2 regions of the Priestia sp. TRN 1309 genome follow, and region 2 is predicted to be linked to the other one. Evidence: riboswitches for the same ligand, from Rfam matches in the RefSeq annotation. Region 2 holds a riboswitch; the other holds the start of a gene.
The links. A riboswitch is a leader RNA that binds a small molecule or an ion and turns the genes downstream of it on or off. The one in region 2 is predicted to bind S-adenosylmethionine.

Region 1: it holds a riboswitch for S-adenosylmethionine, as region 2 does, so the genes downstream of both, mtnK (S-methyl-5-thioribose kinase) here and metK (methionine adenosyltransferase) in region 2, are expected to answer to the same signal.

The regions. Positions count from the first base shown of each region.
Region 1 is NZ_JBOZGM010000003.1:155,716-166,775, forward strand. Features, by position in the region: gene ACRPLQ_RS13095 (pyridoxal phosphate-dependent aminotransferase) at 38-1,210, opposite strand; gene ACRPLQ_RS13100 (carbon-nitrogen family hydrolase) at 1,323-2,105, shown strand; SAM riboswitch class I at 2,197-2,348, shown strand; gene mtnK (S-methyl-5-thioribose kinase) at 2,484-3,656, shown strand; gene mtnA (S-methyl-5-thioribose-1-phosphate isomerase) at 3,692-4,750, shown strand; gene ACRPLQ_RS13115 (hypothetical protein) at 4,875-5,114, shown strand; gene ACRPLQ_RS13120 (hypothetical protein) at 5,189-5,353, shown strand; gene ACRPLQ_RS13125 (methylated-DNA--[protein]-cysteine S-methyltransferase) at 5,354-5,857, opposite strand; gene ACRPLQ_RS13130 (PAS domain S-box protein) at 5,877-8,057, opposite strand; gene ACRPLQ_RS13135 (LutC/YkgG family protein) at 8,319-9,032, opposite strand; gene ACRPLQ_RS13140 (LutB/LldF family L-lactate oxidation iron-sulfur protein) at 9,010-10,449, opposite strand; gene ACRPLQ_RS13145 ((Fe-S)-binding protein) at 10,467-11,060, opposite strand, start outside.
Region 2 is NZ_JBOZGM010000009.1:36,613-47,672, forward strand. Features, by position in the region: gene ACRPLQ_RS24550 (DUF2584 domain-containing protein) at 1-100, shown strand, start outside; gene pckA (phosphoenolpyruvate carboxykinase (ATP)) at 135-1,724, opposite strand; SAM riboswitch class I at 2,098-2,215, shown strand; gene metK (methionine adenosyltransferase) at 2,348-3,550, shown strand; gene ACRPLQ_RS24565 (glycosyltransferase family 4 protein) at 3,584-4,729, opposite strand; gene ACRPLQ_RS24570 (phosphatase PAP2 family protein) at 4,748-5,272, opposite strand; gene ACRPLQ_RS24575 (gamma carbonic anhydrase) at 5,464-5,991, opposite strand; gene ACRPLQ_RS24580 (alpha/beta fold hydrolase) at 6,099-6,875, shown strand; gene ACRPLQ_RS24585 (tetraprenyl-beta-curcumene synthase family protein) at 6,907-7,965, shown strand; gene ACRPLQ_RS24590 (class I SAM-dependent methyltransferase) at 7,978-8,547, opposite strand; gene ACRPLQ_RS24595 (TIGR01212 family radical SAM protein) at 8,544-9,506, opposite strand; gene ACRPLQ_RS24600 (YtzC family protein) at 9,676-9,939, shown strand; gene ACRPLQ_RS24605 (hypothetical protein) at 9,952-10,107, shown strand; gene ACRPLQ_RS24610 (MDR family MFS transporter) at 10,266-11,060, shown strand, end outside.

The DNA of each region.
Region 1 (11,060 bases), on a different contig from region 2:
ATATTAAGCCAACTCAAAAAGGATTGTCAATGCGTTTTTAAAATAAATTTAATTTTTTTATTCGAGATACAGCTTCTCTCATGCGCTCTTCATCCGTCAGCAGTCCTACGCGCACATAGCCTTCACCATATGTTCCGAAGCCTACTCCAGGTGCCACTACAACGTGGGCTTTTTCAAGAAGTAAATCTGAAAATTGTTCAGAAGTATATCCTTTAGGAACTTTTAGCCATGCAAAAAAGGAACCCGCTGGAGATGTAACGTCCCAACCAATTTCTTGAAGCCCTTGAATAAAGGTATTGCGTCTAGATTCATAGCGCTTAACTAAATCATTCACACATTGTTGAGATTCTAACAGAGCTGCCGCTGCTGCCTCTTGAACCGCCCCAAAGAGGCTGACATACATATGATCTTGAAGAAGATTAATAGCTTCTACTACACTTTCATTTCCTACAGCAAATCCAACTCGCCATCCCGCCATGTTATACGTTTTAGAAAGAGTATAAATTTCAATTCCCGTCTCTTTTGCACCAGGAGTCTGTAAAAAGCTGATTGGCTTTTTACCATCAAATCCAATGGCTCCGTAGGCAAAGTCGTGTACGACACAAATATCGTGCTTGGCAGCAAACGCCACGGTGTCTTCAAAAAATTCTGCCGTTGCCACTGCACCGGTAGGATTATTCGGATAGTTTAAAAACATGAGCTTTGCCTGTTCTTTAGCACGTTCACCTATCTCTTCGTATACGGGCAGAAAATGATTTTCAGCCGTGAGCGGCATCACTTCCATCTTTGCTTTTGCAAGCTCTACTCCAGACCAGTAATCAGGATATCCAGGATCCGGAACCAGCACCGTATCTCCAGGGTTTAATAAGCACTGCGGGATTTCAACAAGTCCACCCTTCCCGCCAAACAAAATAGCTACTTCTTTTTCAGGATCCACATCAACGCCATATTCTCGTTTATAAAAAGTCGCAACGGCCTCTTTCAAAAACTGGTGCCCCCGAAATGGAGAATATTTATGATGCATAGGATTAGCACTTGCTTTTTGGAGTGTTTCTACAATATGTGAAGGAGTAGGCTGATCAGGATTTCCCTGCCCTAAGTTAATAACGTCGTGCCCTTGGGCCATTACTTTTCCTACCTTGCCTACAAGTGATGCAAAAAATTGTTTTGGTAAACTTTTTAATAGTTCCGATTGCTCAAATTGTTTCATCATCGCACACCTTCTCAAAAAATTCTTGAAATTCTAGTCACAAATAATATATTGTAATACTCAACTTGTAAAGTCATTTTTTTCAACTACTAAAAAAAGGACGGATGATAAAGTGAGTGTAAAAATCACGTGTTTGCAGCTTGATATTGCGTTTGGAAACCCAACTAAAAACCGAAAATATATTCAACAAAAAATGACGGAAGCTCTAAAAGAAAACCCTGACATCCTTGTGCTTCCTGAGCTATGGGATACAGCTTATGATTTGACGCGGCTAGACGAAATTGCCGATGATGAAGGACAGCAGGCCAAGCAATTAATCTCTCAATTTGCTAAAACGAACGAAGTAAATATTGTGGCAGGTTCGATCGCGAAAAAAACAGAGCAAGGCGTCACAAATACGATGTATATTTTCGACCGAAAAGGTCGTGAAGTGTCACAATACAGTAAGCTGCACTTATTTAAATTAATGGATGAGCACCTCTATCTAGAAGCAGGAACAGCAAAAAATCTTTTTACACTTGAACAGTCTTTATGCGCAGGAGTTATTTGTTACGATATTCGTTTTCCAGAATGGATTCGCGTGCATACTAGCAGCGGAGCAGAAGTCTTATTTGTTGTTGCTCAGTGGCCGGCTCCAAGACTTGCCCATTGGAAAGCACTGCTCATTAGCCGCGCAATCGAAAATCAATGCTATGTAATCGCGTGTAATCGTGTAGGCCAAGATCCTAATAACATATTTGCCGGACATTCCTTAGTCATCGATCCGTGGGGAGAAATAATCGCTGAAGCTGGCGATAGCGAAGAACTTTTAAGTGCCGACGTTAACCTGGAACTTGTAAAAGAAATTCGTAAACAAATTCCTGTCTTTACAGATCGCCGCACAGAATTTTATTAATTATGTATTGACAGCCGTTTTTTTGCATGATACGATTTTCACCAGATAACATAAAATTTTCAAACAAATCAAAATTGAATAAGTAATCGTACTCTTATCAAGAGTTGGCTGAGGGATTTGGCCCTGTGAAGCCCAGCAACCGACCGTCATTCCATCCTAAGATGGATCACACCCGTAAAACATGTTTTTACAAAGGCACGGTGCTAATTCCAACAGAAAGTAATTCTTTCTGGCAGATAAGAGGTTTGAACACTACAATCAAGCCTCTTTCCAACGAAAGAGGCTTTTATATTTTCTAAAATTATAAAAGCCTCCATACATTCTTAAACCTATTAACTTAGTAAACAAATCAGTTTAATAAACTATGGAGGGATTCTAATGTCAACAACAAAAACAGAGAAGTATCAGCCTTTAACAGAAATTTCAGCAATCAAACTTGTGAAAAAGCTAGGTCTCTTTGATGCCACAGAAGCACTGACTGCCCGTGAAATCGGTGATGGCAACTTAAATCTCGTCTTTCACATCATAAATGATCAAACGAATAAATCCATTATCGTCAAACAAGCACTTCCTTATGCAAAAGTTGTAGGCGAGAGCTGGCCTCTATCCTTGAACCGTGCCACGATTGAAAGCAATGCGCTCAAGCAATTCGGTGCATTTACCCCTGAACTCGTACCAGCTGTGTATTACCACGATGAAACGCTTGCTGTTACGGTCATGGAAGATCTGTCTCATTTAACGATTTCCCGCGCCGGACTTATTCAAGGAGAAAGTTATCCCCTGCTTTCACAGCATATCGGTTCTTTTCTAGGACATATTGCATTCAAAACGTCGGATTTTGCCTTAAAGCCTCAGGATAAAAAAGAAGAAGTCGTCAAGTACAGCAATCCGGACTTATGCAATATTACGGAAGATTTAGTTTTTACAGATCCTTTTTTTGATATCGATACAAATGAATTTGAAGAAGCGCTGCGTCCTGATGTAGAAGAATTGTGGAACGATGGAGATGTAAAGTTACAAGCAGCAAAATTAAAATATAAATTTTTAACAAATGCCCAAACGCTAATTCACGGTGATTTACATACAGGAAGCATATTTGCTAGCAGTCAAGAAACGAAAGTGATTGATCCAGAGTTTGCTTTTTACGGTCCGTTTGGATTCGATTTAGGCCAATTTGTTGCAAATTTATTTTTAAATGCTCTTTCTCGAAAAACAGATCGCGAACCGTTATTTGCACACATTACGAACACATGGAACGTATTTAAAGATACCTTTACTGCGCTTTGGCATTCTGAAAACACTGAACCTTTCGCTAAAGATGAGCGCTTGTTACATGAAATTTTAACGCAAACGTGGCAAGATGCTGTTGGATATGCAGGGTGTGAAATCATTCGACGTACGATTGGCTTAGCTCACGTGGCGGACTTAGACGAAATTTCTTCAGAGGAAAGAAAAATTAACGCTAAACGTACTGCGTTAAAAATTGGACGCTATTTACTTCTGCACCAACAAGACGTTTCACCAAATGAATTTGAACATTTACTTCGATAACGAATAATGTACACAATGAAAGGATCGGTATCAGCATGACAAATACACTATCACTTCCGCGCTCAGTGGAATGGAATGAATCATATATTACTTTATTAGATCAGCAGCAGCTTCCTGGCAAAGTTGAATATATTAAGCTGCAAACCATTAAAGACGTATGGGATGCTATCACTACCTTGAAAGTACGCGGAGCCCCTGCAATTGGCATTACGGCGGCTTTTGGTCTTGCTCTTTCTGCGCTTAGCTATGACACGGATTCAGTCAAGGAATTTAACAAAAAGCTAGCTCTAGATCAACAGTATTTAGCTAGTTCACGCCCGACTGCCGTCAATTTATTTTGGGCATTGGACCGCGTAGCGAAAAGCGCTGAATCCGCTTCGTCCGTTAATGAAGCTAAAACAAAAGTTGTTCATGAAGCGATTCAAATTCAAGTAGAAGATGAAGAAACGTGCTACCGAATTGGAGATCATGCCCTTTCTTTATTTAAAAAGAAAGATAAAATCATGACAATATGTAATGCTGGTTCAATTGCTACAGCTTATTATGGAACAGCATTAGCACCTTTTCACTTGTCTAAGCAGCGCGATATTCCGCTTGAAGTATTTGCTTGTGAAACAAGACCCGTTCTTCAAGGTTCTCGCTTAACAGCATGGGAACTTCAGCAGTCGGGAGTAGACGTTACGCTGATTACGGATAATATGGCTGCTCATACCATTAAAACAAAAGGAATTAATGGGATCATTGTAGGTGCTGACCGCATTGCATCAAATGGCGATACGGCTAACAAAATTGGAACGTATGGACTTGCTCTTTTAGCGAAAGCATTCGGTATTCCATTTTACGTAGCAGCGCCGCAGTCCACATTTGATTTATCTATTCAAGACGGAAGCAGCATCCCTATTGAAGAACGTTCGACTAAAGAAGTAACGCACATTGGAGATACGCAAATTGCTCCAGACGGAATCTCTGTGTACAATCCAGCTTTTGATGTGACGCCAAGCGAACTGATTACGGCCATTATTACAGAGCATGGAGTTATCCATTCCCCGTCTTTTGAATCCATTCAAAAAGTTTTGCTGCAATCTGCTCAATAACAAGAGGCTGGGACAAAAGTATTTTAGCCCCACTGCAAAACGAACCACTAATCAACATGTTGATTAGTGGTTCGTTTTTTTGTGATGGTAAATATCGTTTTATCTGTTTCGTTCCTTCTAGCAGTTGATTGGAGGGCAAGGTGAAGACTCCTGCGGGAAAAACGGAAGGGGTGAGACCCCGCAGGAGCGCAAGCGACGAGGAGGCTCAGCGGCCGCCCGCGGAAAGCGAAGTCTTGCACGGAAATCAACTGCGGTGTCACAAGCGGTTCAGTTCATCTATACGAGTTGTTCATCTTTAGATGACATTGATTTTGTTATGTCTCAACCTTTTTTATTAAACAGCGCTTTTTGGCTGCATTTGTAACACAATTGTAACAGTACTCTCTGCTTTTTCTACATATATTATAGGGGATTCTTTTTGAATAAGGAGGAGTAAAAATGAGTGCAGAGCAAAAAACGGATAAAAACAAAGCGTTAAATCGCAAGCAGCAATATCAGCTATTCGATTTATCCAAAGATGAAGAACTAAATTCCCTCCCTTCTCCTCAGCAAATTGACGGTGTTTTTGTGCAGGGAGAAGGCTGGAAATTAGACGGTGAATAGTTATTTTAACTCCAGAGCGCCTTTTGCTACATTTCTTTCAAGCATTAATAGTTTTTCTTTTATATGAGTTTGGGAACCTGCATAACCTGTTAAAGCTCCATTTTTACCAATAACACGGTGACAAGGTAAAATAATAGGCAGTGGATTTCGACGATTCGCTTGTCCCACAGCCCTTACGGCTTTAGAGCGATTAACAGACTCCGCTACATCACTATAAGACCACGTTTGTCCATAAGGTATACCTTTAAGCGTTAACCACACTTCTTTTTGAAAGTCTGTTCCTTTTATATCCAAAGGCACATCAAATGTTAGCGTGCGCCCTTCAGCATAATCCTGAAGCTGCCGCTTCGCTTCTTTCACAAGGTGATAATTCTCGTCATGGACAAGTTTTTTAAGCTGCTCGTTGTGATCATCGCTATCAAACCAAATATGTTGAACCCCTTTTTCCGAGGCTACAATATAAATTTTCAAATCAGAAAATAAGTTCATTTCTCCATAGTACATACTCGCTTATCCTTTCTGTTTAGGCTGGAAGAATAACACGGAAAGCCGTTCCTTCTCCTATTTTGCTTTCCACTTCAATTCGCCCTTTATGTTCTTCGATAATTTTATATGAGACCATCAAACCAAGCCCCGTTCCTTTTTCTTTTGTCGTATAAAATGGTTCCCCTAAGCGCTTGATGCGCTCTTCGGGCATTCCGTCTCCTTGATCTCGAATGGAGACCGTCACGTAGTGCGGCTCTGTAGAATAGACTTCAACAAAAATTCTTCCCCCGTTTGACGTAACTTCAATTGCGTTTTTAATTACATTTATTAGTACTTGTTTAATTTGGTTCGGCTCGCAGTATACCATTGGCAGCTGAGGGGACACACTTAGTTCAAACTGAATATTTTCTAAAAGCGCTTGAGCATTTAATAAATCAATCGTTTCTTTAACAACCGCAGCTAGATTTTTCTTTTCGAACTTTACGGCCTGTGGCTTAGCGAGTACTAGAAACTCTGTAATAATGGTTTCGATTCTTTTTAATTCGGATTTAATAATATCAAAATAAAGAGAGTGATCTTCTTGAATGCTGCTTTCTAGCAGCTGAACAAACCCTTTTAAAGCCGTCATCGGGTTGCGGATTTCATGCGCAATCCCAGCTGCTAACTGTCCGACTACTTGAAGCGTATCCGATTTCCGAATCTGCTCCTGCATTTGATTTCGTTCCGTTACGTCTCTTAAAAGCGTCATATATAGACCTGGCAAGATATCTTTTTTCGTAGAGAATTCGATGTTTTTAACTTTTTCGTTCCCCGTAACGTACGTAATCTCTCCTTCAGCTTCCCCTTTTTCCTCAATTGTTTCTTTATGCTCAATGACCGCATCTAAATTCGCTGAAGAAATAAAATCCTCCATGGAATGCGCACAAATCTCCTCTTTGCTGAGTTCGAGAATATCACAAAGAGAAGAATTCACATCAATAATATTTCGCTTGCCGTCCCATAAAACTAACCCATCGATCGAACCATTAAAAATCTGTCTGAATTTCTCTTCGTTATTCCGAAGCTCTTGTTCGATTTTTGTACGTTCACTAATGTTTCGAAAAATGGTTAAATGGTCTCCTTCTATAATGCCTTTTTTCCCTGTGAATTCCAACTGTTTGATTTCTCCATTTGGCATGTAAAAAGGAAGCTGATTGCGAATTTCTCCTTCTTTTTGAAATGTTTGCAGCATTTTTAATGCACTAAAGCTTTGCTTATCGATAAACGTATACAAATTACTTCCAATCAATTTGTTCAACGGCAGCTCGAAAGTACGGGACGAAGCAAGATTAGCGTTTAAGATTTCCCCATCGTCTTTCCAAATCAAAATGGCTTCAATCGCATTTTCAAAAATAGCCCTGAAATTTTTTTCGCTTCTCAACAGCTGCTGCTCCATCAGCCGTTTTTCCGTCACGTCTCTCATAATGGACATATAGTATTGACTGTATATATTAGCCGTTGTGGTAAATTCAAAAAAAGTAACGTCTCCATTTTCGAGCTTAATCGGCAGCTCGCCGCTTGTCTTTCCTTCTTGATGCAGAGTTCTCCATAATTTTTTCACTTTATAATGATAAGTAGGTTCTACAAGCTCCTCTAACGTTTTAGTTAAAAGCTGTGCTCTTGTATAATTTAATCGCTCGCAAAATGAAGGGTTCGCATCGATAAGCTGACCAGTTCGATCAAAAATAACAATTCCATCTACCGCTTCATTAAATACATCCATAAACATATGATGACTAATAAACCTTTCATTTTCCATCATCTTGTGCTGCGTAATATCTCGAAATGTACACACAATAATGCCCGACATGTGACTATGTTTGTGTGAAGTAAATTCAACATGTTTCATCATGCCGCTTTGAAGCGTCATCGCGCCTTCATATTTGAAATAGCTTTCTTCTAAAAGCGCTGGATAGTACGCTTCAATCATGTCATACGGAAAATACATCAGAAAATCTTTCATTTGATACGTTAATAGCTCATCCTTTGTTTTTTCAAACAGCCCGCAGGCTGATTCATTGGCATTTATAACTTGAAAATACTCATCAAATACGACAATGGCATCTAATACGTCATTAAAAATAGCTCGTAGCTGCTCTAATTCACCTTGCTGCTTTTGCGCAGCTTCAGATGTTAATTCTCTGTGTGGTGACATGCTCATTGCTCCTTTCTTTTGCACTTCCCATTTCCCCACCTTTTATCTATAGACTTAGTATTCTACAAGATTTGCTTTTTACCTTTTTAAAATTAGTCACGTTTATTCAAAATGCGACATTTCTTCACATTCTCCCGTTATTTAAAAAAGGAGCATGAATAAAAGAGGCTGGGACATAACAAAATGAAACCTATGCTCAACATAACAAAGAAAACGAACCGTGAATCAACATGTTTGATTCACGGTTCGTTTTTCACTTCGGCTAAAATACGTTTTCCCAAGCCTCTATCGATCATTCACTACAATATAAGTGGCTTGAATAGGTCCATGCACGCCAACGACTAGATTCATTTCAATATCAGCTGAATTGCTCGGTCCCGTAATAAAGTTAATGCAAGAAGCAATCGTTTCTCCTCGCTCTACTTTTTCATGAATCATTTCAGCAGCTTGTGTCATGCGAGGGACAATGGAGCTTTGAGGAATGATCGCAATATAAGTGGCCGGCAGCAAACTGACCGATCGTCCTTTTGCACCGCTGCTGAACAAAACAACTGTGCCGGATTCCGCTAGCGTCAAATCACTGAATGTGATGCCTACATTTGCTTGTTCAGCTAGTTTAATATTCTCATCGCCTTTTGCAGAATTCCATACATGAAGGCTACTGCTTGTTTCCCATTTCTCCATCAGCAGATTCAATCCATATTCGGAAAACCTAGGATCATCCCACGTGCTCACAAGACCATTTCCATAGTTCGCTACGGCTTCTTCAAGGACAGCTGGCAAGTGTTGTGATGATGTTTCTACATAGCGAGTATGAATACGTTCGCAATGGTTTTCAAGCTCTTTCTTTAATTGATCTGGCGAATAGCTGCGGTAGACCTCATGCTGAGGAGCATGCTTCCATTGGGGCTTTACTACGCCGCTTGTTCGCCTGCTTCGCTTAAGATTAGCTGCAATATTGTCTAAAAAACTGTCTCTATTTTGAATGCTTCCGTTCATCATCATCACTCCTTTTATCAAACCAATCTCGTAAGCGCTCTTTTGTAGGCGCCGGAAACTCTCTGCTTTCCGTCCACGCTTTTAATGGACCAGGCCCTTTGGAAATACTGCTTCCTGACATAAAAGGAGTAAGAGCTGCCGGTGCTACTTTAGCGCCCACTGTATATAGAGAAGAAGAAGCGGCTCCCAAGCCAAATGCTTTCATCGCCAGCTTTTCCGAAATAGGTGCTTTTCCTTCTTTCTCGACAATTCGCTGACGGTGCTTGTGTAATAGCTCATGCAGCGGAATTTTGACCGGACAGGCATCCGTACAGGCTGCGCATAGAGTTGAAGCATATGGAAGCTCTTTGTAGTCTTCATAGCCTCCAAGCAAAGGGGATAATACAGCTCCAATCGGACCTGAATAAATAGATCCATATGAATGCCCTCCAATATGGCGATACACGGGACATACATTCACACATGCCGCACAGCGAATACACTGTAAAACAGATTGAAACTCAGTTCCTAAAATCGCAGATCGTCCGTTATCTACAATCACTAGGTGAAATTCTTCCGGTCCGTCTACTTCTCCTGGAAGTCTAGGTCCTGTAAGCGCTGTTACGTAACTTGTAAGCCGCTGACCTACTGCACTTCTAGTTAACAGGCTTACCAACACTTCAAACTCTTCAAACGTTGGCACAATTCGTTCCATTCCCATAACCGTAATTTGCGTTTTAGGAAGGGCCGTTGTTAACCTTGCATTTCCTTCATTGGTTACAAGTGAAATAGACCCAGATTCTGCAATCGCAAAATTACATCCCGTGATGCCAATATCAGCTGATAAAAATTCTTTTCGCAGCATTTCCCGGGCGTGAAGAGCTAGTTCTTCAGGTTTTTCTGTTTTTTTATAAGAAAGCTTTTGTTGAAATACATCTCTAATTTGTTCTTTATTTTTATGAAGTGCAGGAGCTACGATATGAGAAGGCGGATCGTGATCATCTACTTGCAGGATATATTCTCCTAAATCCGTTTCAATAACTTCACAGCCCAGTTCTTCTAAAGCAGCGTTCATATGAATTTCTTCTGTAACCATTGACTTGGATTTAACGACTTTCTTTGCCTGCTTTTGCCTCGCTACATTTTTTATGTACTCATTCGCTTCTTCAGCTGTTTGAGCGAAAAAAACGTGGCCTCCGCGTTTAGCTACATTATCCGTGAGCTGCTCTAAATAGTAATCTAAATTTTCAAGCGTATGCTGACGAATTTCTTCGCCAAGCGCTCTCCATTCTTCCCAGTTCCCTAATTCTTCCGCCGCATCTAATCTACGGCTTCTTAAGCGCTCTTGAGCACCTGAAACCGCAAAGCGCATAAACGCATTATTGACTCCGTCATCGACGCGTTTTTTAAACTGATCGTTTCCTATTTTCATAGACATTCGGTATTCTCCTTTCTTTACATTCTGCTATTTAACACTTCAGCGATATGCATCACTTTTACAGGCTGTCCTTTTCGTTCAATTCTTCCTCCAATATTCATAAGACAGCCGCAGTCAGCTCCAATTAAGTACTCCGCGTTTGTTTTAGCTATACAGCCCACTTTTTCATCGACCATTTGTTCAGAGATTTGCCCCATCTTAACCGAAAACGTCCCGCCAAATCCGCAGCAGTTATGACTGTTTTCAAGATTCTCCATTTCAAGACCCTTTACATTGTTTAATAGTGTAAAAGGTTCTTTTTTTACGTTTAGCAAACGCGTCATATGACAGGAAGAATGATAAGTGGCTTTCCCATTTAAGCTGGCTCCCACGTCTTCTACTTTTAAAACGTTTACAATAAAATCCGTTAGCTCATACGTTTTATCAGCAAGCTTCACGGCAGACTCATGCCATGCAGCATCACCTTTAAAAAGATGAGGATACTCTTTAAACATTGTCACACACGAGCCTGATGGAGATACAACGTACTCTGCATGCTCAAACGCTTTTATCATATTTTTCATTGCTTCTTTTGATTCTTTTACGTAACCGCTGTTATACGCAGGCTGCCC
Region 2 (11,060 bases):
TGGAGAATGTATTGGAACTGCTGTTGTGCGTAAGGTAGAAATGGAGCAGGAAAAAACCATTGTCACATATGAACTGACAAAATTACATTCGACTAACTAAAAAACCGATCGTCTATAAGACGATCGGTTTTTTATTAGACTCTAGGTCCGCCTAATGTTGAAATGTCCGATGCTACATCATTAAAACGCTTGAAGTTCGCTTTGAATTTAGCGGCAAGTTCAGTTGCTTTTTGGTTATAAGCTGTTGCATCGTTCCATGCTTTAGAAGGCTGAAGCACTTCATCAGGAACTCCGGGAACATGAGTTGGAATCGATAAACCAAAAATAGCATCTGTTACTGTTTCGGTATTAGCTAGTTCTCCTTCAAGAGCTGCTTGAACCATAGCTCGAGTGTAACTTAACTTCATTCGTTCACCCACGCCGTATTCACCGCCGGTCCATCCAGTGTTTACAAGGTAGACATTTACGTTATGTTCATCGATTTTCTTTCCTAGCATTTCTGCATAAGTTGTTGGAGCAAGAGGTAAGAAAGGCTCACCAAAGCATGTAGAGAAAGTAGCCTGTGGCGATGTTACGCCGCGCTCTGTTCCAGCTAACTTACTAGTGTATCCGCTCAGAAAATGGTACATCGCTTGTTCTTTTGTAAGCTTGCTGATTGGAGGTAAGACGCCGAAGGCATCAGCAGTTAAAAAGACAATAGCTGTAGGGTGCCCAGCAACGCTTGGCAATACCGTATTATCAATAGAGTCAATTGAATAAGCGGCACGAGTATTCTCTGTTAAACTATTATCATTGTAATCTGCTACTTTCGTATTTTGATTCAACACTACATTTTCCAGTACTGCGCCGAAGCGAATTGCATTAAAAATTTGCGGTTCTTTTTCTTCGGAAAGCTGAATGCACTTCGCGTAGCAGCCCCCTTCAATATTAAATACACCAGAGCTTGACCAACCGTGCTCGTCATCTCCGATTAAACGACGGTTTGCATCAGCAGAAAGCGTTGTTTTACCCGTTCCAGATAAACCAAAGAATAATGCAACGTCACCTTCTTCTCCTACGTTAGCAGAACAGTGCATGGATAGAATATTGTTTTGAGGAAGCAAGAAGTTCATCACTGAAAAAATAGATTTTTTCATTTCACCAGCGTATTCAGTTCCTCCAATTAGCACAATGCGTCGCTCTAATGAAAGAATAATGAAGGTTTCAGAATTCGTCCCGTCTGTTTCAGGATCAGCTTTGAACGTTGGAGCTGCTACAATTGTAAACGGCTTCACATCATCATTTGTTTTTTGTTCAGCTGAAGGGCGAATGAATAACTGCTGAGCGAATAGGTTGTGCCATGCAAATTCATTAACTACTTGAATTGGTAACTGATACTTTTTATCAGCTCCAGCATATCCATTAAAAACAAAAAGTTCATCCTGCTTCTTTAAGTGGGTTAAGACTTTTTTGTATAGCGCATCGAATCGCTGAGCAGAAATTGGCTGATTGACGGGTCCCCATTCAACCGTTTTTGAAGATACAGCATCGCTTACAATAAATTTATCCAAAGGAGAGCGACCTGTATATTTTCCGGTTTCGACTGACACAGCACCTGTAGAAGTCAGCGTTCCTTCGCGTCGAGCTAGAATTTTTTCAACAAGTTGTGGAACAGATAATTGGTGTTTTGTTGTTTTTAATTGAAGCAAACCATTTAATTCGATAGACATATCAACAGTACTCATGTGCACTACCTTCCTTTTTAGCTATTATTTATTCATTAATGTTTGAAATTTATAATTAGTATAACACATTTATTTAATTATTCTATACTATTTAACTAAAAATGTTTGTGTATTATAAAAAAATGTACGTTATACCTATTTTAGACACATGTATATGTGCTAGAAGCGAAAAAAGTGAAGCTATTTCAAGTGAAAGCCTTTTTTTGGTCTGTCTTGTTAACCAAACTTCGTGATCATTCTTAATAAGGTATACTATTTTTAAATTTGAGTATGTTACATTAAAACAGATTCAAACATAAAGAGATGATTTCCATTTGAATGTTGTTGACAGTGAAGCGCTTTTTCATGTATTATATGTCCTTGAACGGATACTCTCTTATCCCGAGCTGGTGGAGGGACAGGCCCTGTGAAACCCAGCAACCATCGTCATTTTTTTGTGTAGACGATAAGGTGCTAACCTGATGCAAGGGCACAACCTTGATCGATAAGAGTGAAAGGCTTATGTAGAATTTGATACCTTTCCTCGATACAAGGAAAGGTTTTTTTATATTTTTTAACGTGTAATGAAAATAAGGGAATGAGTACCGTATCACAATGTATCGTATTTATAAGGAGGAAAACTGATGTCAACACAACGTCGTCTGTTCACGTCAGAATCTGTTACAGAGGGACATCCCGATAAAATTTGTGACCAAATTTCTGACTCAATTCTTGATGCTATCCTAGCAAAGGATCCAAATGCTCGTGTTGCTTGTGAAACAAGCGTAACAACTGGTTTAGTTTTAGTAAGCGGTGAAATTACAACTTCTACTTACGTGGATATTCCTAAAACAGTTCGTGAAACAATTAAAGGAATTGGCTATACTCGTGCAAAATACGGATTTGATGCTGAAACTTGTGCAGTATTAACATCTATCGACGAGCAGTCAGCTGATATCGCTGCTGGTGTAGACCAAGCGTTAGAAGCACGTGAAGGTCAAATGTCCGATGAAGAAATCGAAGCAATCGGAGCTGGAGACCAAGGGTTAATGTTTGGTTATGCATGTAACGAAACAAAAGAATTAATGCCTCTTCCAATTTCATTAGCTCATAAACTTGCTCGCCGTCTAACAGAAGTACGTAAAGAAGAAATTCTTCCTTACCTTCGCCCGGATGGTAAAACACAAGTAACAGTTGAATATGATGAAAACAACAAACCTGTTCGCATCGATACAATTGTTATTTCAACTCAGCATCACCCAGAAGTAACGTTAGAGCAAATTCAACGTAACTTAAAAGAATATGTAATTAATCCAGTTGTTCCAAATGAGTTAATTGATGAAAATACAAAGTATTTCATTAACCCAACAGGACGTTTCGTAATCGGCGGCCCTCAAGGAGATGCTGGTTTAACTGGTCGTAAAATTATCGTTGATACTTACGGCGGATATGCTCGTCACGGCGGCGGTGCATTCTCTGGTAAGGACGCAACAAAAGTAGACCGTTCAGCAGCTTATGCAGCTCGTTATGTTGCGAAAAACATTGTAGCAGCTGATCTTGCTGATAAATGTGAAGTACAACTAGCATATGCAATTGGTGTTGCACAGCCAGTATCTATTTCAATTGATACATTCGGTACAGGAAAAGTTTCTGAAGAAGTACTAGTAGATGTAGTACGCAAAAACTTTGACCTACGTCCAGCAGGCATCATTAAAATGCTTGATTTACGTCGCCCAATTTATAAGCAAACAGCAGCTTACGGTCACTTTGGTCGTACAGATGTGGAGCTTCCTTGGGAGTTCACAGACAAAGCTGAAGCATTAAAAACTCAAGCTTTAGCTAAATAATAAAAAAAATCTCCGTGAAAACGGAGATTTTTTTTATGCCCATTGAATACCTTCAGCAGATTTTTCTACGACATCTTCATATTCTGAAAGCAAATGCTGAAAAATGGCGTCCCATGATTGAGTAAGAGCATAGTGTCTCGCTGCATGGCCAAAGTGAAGCCGCTGGTGCAAATCATCAAGTAAACCTGTAATAGCCGAACTGAATTCTTCTAAGGAGTGAGGTTTGCAAAGGTAGCCGTTTCGCCCGTGCTGAACCATCTGTTTAACTCCTCCTGCATTTGCTGCCACCACGGGAGTTCCAGAAGCAAGAGACTCCAGTACGACATTTCCGAACGTTTCTGTTTCTGAAGGGAAAACAAACAAATCAGATGAAGAATAGATATGAGCAAGTTGCTTACCTTCAAGAAAGCCTGTAAATGTCATATGCTCAGATGCTTGCTGTTGCATTTGTTCTTTTAAAGGACCATCTCCCACAATAAGCCAGTGAACTTGGTGGCGGATATGATCAGGTAAAGATCGGGCAATTTTTAGTAAAAAATCAGCGTTCTTTTCTTTAGCTAACCTTCCTACATACGTTAAGATGTAGGGTTTTTTTATATTATATTTAATACGAATATCAAAGCGGTCATAGTGGGGATGGAACAATTTGTGATTTACCCCTCGCGACCAAATAGCTACGTTGTGAAACCCTTGTTTTTCTAGCTGCTGTTTGGTCACTTCGGAGGGAGCGAATAATTTTTGTACAGGTTTATAAAACCATTTCATATATTTTTGCAGTGGTACACGCATTTTTTCAAGTTCATAGTGAGATAAATAATCATCAAAATTGGTATGATAAGAGCCGACAAGAGGAATACCTAATCTTTTTCCGTAATAGGAGCCGCAAAGCCCCATTGTAAAAGGAGTGGCCAAATGAATAAGAGAAGGGTTGAATTCCTGCAGCTGCTTTTTAATTTTTAGAACGTTTGGCAATGAAAAGCGGCTGTTTGGATAAAGGAAAAACGGCATGCTAGGCGAGCGGTGAACATACGGTGAAAACGACCGATTATGAGCAAATTCAGGAGCAAATACCTGGATGGGAATTTGCTTTGATTTGACATACTGAGTAAATTGATAAAGTGTTTTAGCAGCTCCGTTAACTTCCGGAGCAAATGTATCTGTAAATAAAGCAATTCTCATGAGTACTCCTCCTATCAATTAGACTAAAAATATGTTCAGTGAAACAGCACCTGAAAAGATGCCGAGTATCAGGCCTACCATGACATCCGTCGGATAGTGCAGACCGAGATAAATTCTTGAAATGCCTACCGTTACTGCAAGCGGCAAAAGAACGGCAGCGAAGGCTGGGTAAGTAATCATCAGAGGGGTAACTAACGAAAAAATAGCCGTTGTATGCCCCGATGGAAATGAATGATCTTTTAATGGATTTTCTAATACTTTTGTATGCTTTAGTTGAATATAAGGCCGTTGTCTCGGATATAGCTTCTTAGCAATGGCAACAGGAATATGGCTAACGGCTAGAGAAAAGGCACAGGCGTAAGCGACGGATGAAGGATGCAGAAATAGCAGCAAGCACGCTATCACAATGGTAAACGTGGCTCCGCCGGCATGAGTTAGTAAACGTAAAAATCTATTTAAGTGCTTTCGATCAAAATGTTGATTTACACTTTTGAATAATCGGCATTCGGCATCGTATACATACTGAATTAACTTGGCTTTCATAGAGTCGCTCCCTTTTTAATAAATACGTCTTTATTATTCAGTTTAATCTTTAATTGTGGAGGCAGTACTAAAACGATGTAAATTAATATGGAAATTTCTTTACAATTGTGGAGAGAATAGAACATGATTAGAGAGTTTGTGGAGATACTAAAAAAATTCCCTCAGTATGACTTTCTGAGGGAACGTTTCCTTTATAATGAAGAATCAGATTTCTTAATAGACTTATAATACTGCCCTTTTTCTACATATTCTGTACGAATGCGCTGCATATCTTTTAAATCCTCCTCAGTCAGAGTGCGGATTACTTTAGCAGGTCGACCGAGTGCGAGAGTATTAGGTGGTATTTTTTTACCGGGAGGCACTAAACTTCCTGCACCGATAAAAGCACCTTCACCAATTTCCGCACCGTCTAAAATAATAGAGCCCATGCCAATGAGCGCGCGTTTGCGGATGATGGAGCTGTGTAAAATAACTTGATGTCCTACTGTCACATCATCCTCAATAAGCAAAGGAGCATTTGGGCTTTGATGGAGTGTTGATTGATCTTGTATATTTACTCGTTTCCCGATAATAGTAGGCGAAACATCTCCTCTAATAACGGTGTTAAACCAAATGCTGCTTTCTTCACCAATGGTGACATCTCCAGTAATCGTGACATAGTCTGCGAGGAAGCAGCTGGGTGCAATATTAGGCATTTTTTCTTTATACGGATAAATCATCAAATCATCTCCCTTTATTAGTTGAAAAAAAGTAGTAAATCTTCTAATGTAAGTGTACAAAGGTTTTTAAAGCAGGTAAACAAAAAAAGGAAGAAGGAGTAACTCAAATGCATAAATGGGAAGCAGTAAATCCAAAAGGCGTTATTGTCATGGTCCATGGAGCAGCGGAGCATCACGGGCGCTATCGCTGGCTGATTGAGATGTGGCGTTCGGTTGGAATGCACGTAATCATGGGAGACCTTCCTGGCCAAGGCTTAACAACGAGAAGAAGAGGACATATCCTATCCTTTGATGAATATGTATATGAAGTGGAAGAATGGGTACGTGAAGCGCAAAAATATGATTTGCCTATTTTCCTGTTAGGACATAGTATGGGAGGACTGGCGGTTATTCGTACGCTGCAGACAAAAAATCTTCCTATATGGGGTGCGATCCTTTCCTCACCTTGTCTAGGATTAAAAGAGCAAGTACCAGCTTACTTAGATATGTTATCTAAAGGATTAAATAAAGTCATGCCGAACAAACTTTTTGATTTGGGTCTTACTGTTGAAAAAGCAACAAGAAACCAAGAAGTTCGAGATGAAGATGAAAACGACTCACTGTACGTTACAAAAGTTTCTGTAAGATGGTACCGAGAATTGATTCAAGCTGTTAACTTAGCTTTTAAAGATATCGATCGTTTGCCGGATGTTCCGCTTCTTGTGATGCAGGCAGGAGAAGATAAAATTATTGAAAAGCTGATTGTTAGACAGTGGTTTGATGAAATAGAGCTAAGTGAAAAAATCTACAAAGAATGGTCTCAGCTGTATCACGAAATCTTTAATGAGCCTGAAAGAGAATACGTTTTTACATACGCGAAAAGCTTTGTTGATCTTCACATTTAATGAGTGCTGTCAGAAATTGAGGTGAAAATAAATGAAGATTCCGTCTCGTCCTATTTCATTAATGAGAAAAATTTATCGAGAAGTGTTTCCCGTCGTTCATCATGAGCTTAACCATTGGCGGGAAAGGGCAAAAGAGATTCCTAATAAAGAATTACGCACTCAAGCATTGGCAAGTATCGATACAAAAACTTTTCATTGTGAAGGAGGCGGCATCCTATCGATTTTAGCGAAAGAAAACATGATTGAATGCGTAAAATTTATCGTTGCCTACCAAACAATCAGCGATTACTTAGATAACTTATGTGACCGCAGCAATTCGCTCGATCCTAAAGATTTTGCAGCCTTACATGAATCGATGCCAGATGCGTTGACTCCTCATGCACCTCTTGGGGATTACTATCGTTTTCGAACGGACAAAGACGATGGAGGATATTTAGCGGAACTTGTCCAGACTTGTCAGCAGTCCTTGCGAAAAGCCTGTAATTACCATATCGTCTCTTCACATTTATTAGAACTAGCTACTTATTATTGTGATTTGCAAATACATAAGCATGTTGAAATCAAGGAAAGAGTTCCACGATTAGAGAATTGGTTTGATGCTCACCGGCACAGTGTTCCTGAAATGGAGTGGTATGAATTTTCAGCGTGCTCTGGTTCAACGTTAGGCATTTTTTGTTTGGCTGCTTACAGTTTTCAAGAAGAGATGACCAAAGAAATGACGGAGAAAATAAAAGCGGGATATTTTCCTTATATTCAAGGTTTACATATTTTACTCGATTATTTAATTGACCAAGAAGAAGATAAAGCAGGAGGAGATTTGAACTTTTGTTTTTATTATCCTCACTATCAGCAAATGATGGACCGCTTTTTGCATTTTGTTGTAAAAGCGGACGAATATGCTAAAAAACTGCCGGATTATCACTTTCACTGCTTTATCTATAAGGGACTCCTGGGCGTTTATTTGTCCGATCAAAAAGTGAGGGCACAAAAACATGTTCATGTGAATGCACGTCGATTAATCAAAGCGGGGGGAGCACTCAGCTACTTTTTCTATATCAACGGACGCTTGTACCGAATGTTAAAAAGATAAGCCATATGCGGCTTATCTTTTTTCAATAGCAATGATGAACGGAGGATTGTTTTGCTGATTCATGAAGCGATATTGTAAAACATGGACGTCTTTTTGATCCAGATTTTGGACGTACGTTAGTAAATCGTCTCTTTCTTGTTTCCCTTGTTCGTGTCCGTGATAAATAACGAGCACAATCACTCCTTCAGGTGCTAGCAAATCAAGTAACTGCTCAATTGCAGAAATTGTTGTTTCAGAAGTGGTGACGATGTCTTTATCTCCACCTGGTAAATAACCTAAATTAAAGACAGCGCCCGTCACTCGTCCATTAATAGAGTGGGGAAGCATGCTTATATTGCTATGGCTTTCTTGGATAAGCGTGACTCGTTTTTCTACATGATGTTCTGTCAATCGCTGCTGAGTTGCTTGAATGGCTTGGGGCTGAATGTCAAATCCATATACATGACCTGTATCTCCGACTAAGTTGGCTAAGAACAATGTATCATGTCCATTTCCTGCTGTAGCATCAATCGCGACATCTCCTTCGGCCACAGCATTAGTGAGCAACGTGCGGGCAAAAGGCAGGATACGTTCTATTTTCATCTTTCCATCAACTCTTTTTCGTAATATTTTCCTTGATAGCTTTGGCGACGTTCGAGCTCTTGATCAATGGCATTTAATACGCTCCACTTATTTACGCTCCACATCGGTCCGATCATGAGGTCTATCGGTCCATCACCGGTAATACGATGAACAATCATCTCAGAAGGGATTACTTCGAGCTGATCGCATACAAGCTTTACATATTCTTCAAATGAAAGAAATTCAACAAGGCCCTTTTCATACTGTTTGACCATAGGAGTTCCTTTTAGTAAATGAAGCAGATGAATCTTAATTCCTTGAACGTCTAATTTTGCTACTTGCCGTACCGTTTCCATCATCATCTCAGGTGTTTCTAAAGGCAAACCATTAATGATGTGAGAACAAACGCGAATACCGTGTTTTCGAAGCTTTGCTACACCATCTACATAGCATTGATGATCGTGTGCCCGGTTGATAAGCAGTGAAGTTCGTTCATGAACAGTTTGCAGTCCAAGTTCTACCCATAGATAAGTTCGTTCATTTAATTCAGCCAAGTACTCCACCACATCGTCGGGGAGACAGTCAGGGCGCGTGGCGATAGAAAGCCCAACAACTCCGGGAAGCTTTAAGACCGCTTCATATTTTTCACGAAGCTCCTCAACAGGAGCGTGAGTGTTAGTGAATGCTTGAAAGTAAGCAACGTATTTTCCGTCTTTCCATTTATGATGCATTTTTTCACGGATTTCGTTAAATTGTGTCACAAGATCATCCGCTCTGTTTCCAGCGAAATCTCCTGAACCGGCAGCGCTGCAAAACGTACAGCCGCCGTGAGCTACCGTGCCGTCTCTGTTTGGACAATCAAATCCTCCATCTAAGGCTACTTTAAATACCTTATGGCCAAAGTGGTTACGTAAGTGGTAATTCCAGGTATGATAACGTTTGTTTTCAGATTTATACGGAAATGGGTTTGTCTGATTCAAATCAGCAACCTCCTTTTTACATGCAATATACATCAACAAATTGTATCAAAAACGTGAAAAAGTGCCAAACAAATTTAAGGATGCTTATATTTAACAGGTTCTTCTTGTCGTAAAGGAGAGTAAAGTTGCGCAAAATAAGACAGAAATGAACGAATAGGAGGAATAGACAATGACAACTCGTCAAGCAGTGGATCAACTTATGCAGCAGTGTGAAGATGCTATTCGCTTTGGACAAGGTCAGTTACAGGAAGGCATGAAACAAGAACATTACAATGACACTGAATATACAAAAGCACAGGAAAAATTAGAAAATGCTTATAAAGAAATTGAAGAGTTTTCTCACAGTGCAAATGCACAGCAAAGAGAGCAGCTATATCGCATGCGCCTGCAAGTTCAGCAGCTGCAAAGTAAATTGATTACAACTCAGCATTAAGGAGAGGATTTTATGGCAACTCGTTCAAATCAAAATAACCCGGAACAAAAAACAAAAAACGGGATCAACAGCAATGATATTGAGCTAGGAAAAGATTTTGATCCTGTAAAAGAATTAAAAGCACGGAACAGCAAGCGTGCCCAGCCGGTTCGTTCGAAGCAAAAATAAGCGGTAAAAAGGTGATTTTGCATGATATTGTCATGTGAAATCACCTTTTTAAATAGTCAGCGAATTTCAAATAAATTGTCTATATGTAAAAGCATTGCGAACCCTTTAAGAAAAGACTAGAATGTACGTTGGCATTCGAATAGATAGGGGGGAGATCAATGCCCAAGTCACTTTGGTTTTTGATTATTGGTATGCTTGTAAACGTAACGGGAGCTTCGTTTTTATGGCCTCTCAATACAATTTATATAAATGAACATTTAGGAAAGTCGTTATCCGTTGCAGGAGTGGTTCTTATGCTGAACTCTGCTGCAAGCGTAGTGGGTAATTTACTAGGGGGAACGCTTTTTGACAAAATTGGAGGATATAAATCCATTTTATCAGGAATTATTATTACCCTTGTTGCATTAGTGGGACTGGTGTTTTTCCATGGTTGGCCTACATACGTTGTTCTCTTGGTTATTGTAGGATTTGGATCTGGTATTGTGTTTCCATCTATGTATGCAATGGCAGGCTCAGTCTGGCCACAAGGCGGAAGAAAAGCATTTAATGCGATGTACGTTGCTCAAAATGCAGGAGTGGCTATTGGCGCAGCGGTAGGGGGCGTTGTAGCATCCTATTCATTTACGTATATTTTCTTAGCTAATACAATTTTATACGTTATTTTTCTTCTTATTGCTATTTTTTCATACCGTCATATTTCGGTTACAGTTGGGCAAACGAATGTCCTTAATGAAGCCGGTAGTATTCAGCACAAAACGAAACTGACGGCCCTTCTTATTTTATGTACAGGATACGTATTATGCTGGGTCGCGTATGTTCAGTGGCAAACAACGATTGCTACGCATACGCGTGAGTTGAATATACCTCTTTCTAGCTACAGTTTGCTTTGGACGATTAACGGCATTTTAATTGTAGTCGGTCAGCCTTTGATTGTGCCTATCATTCAAAAAGTA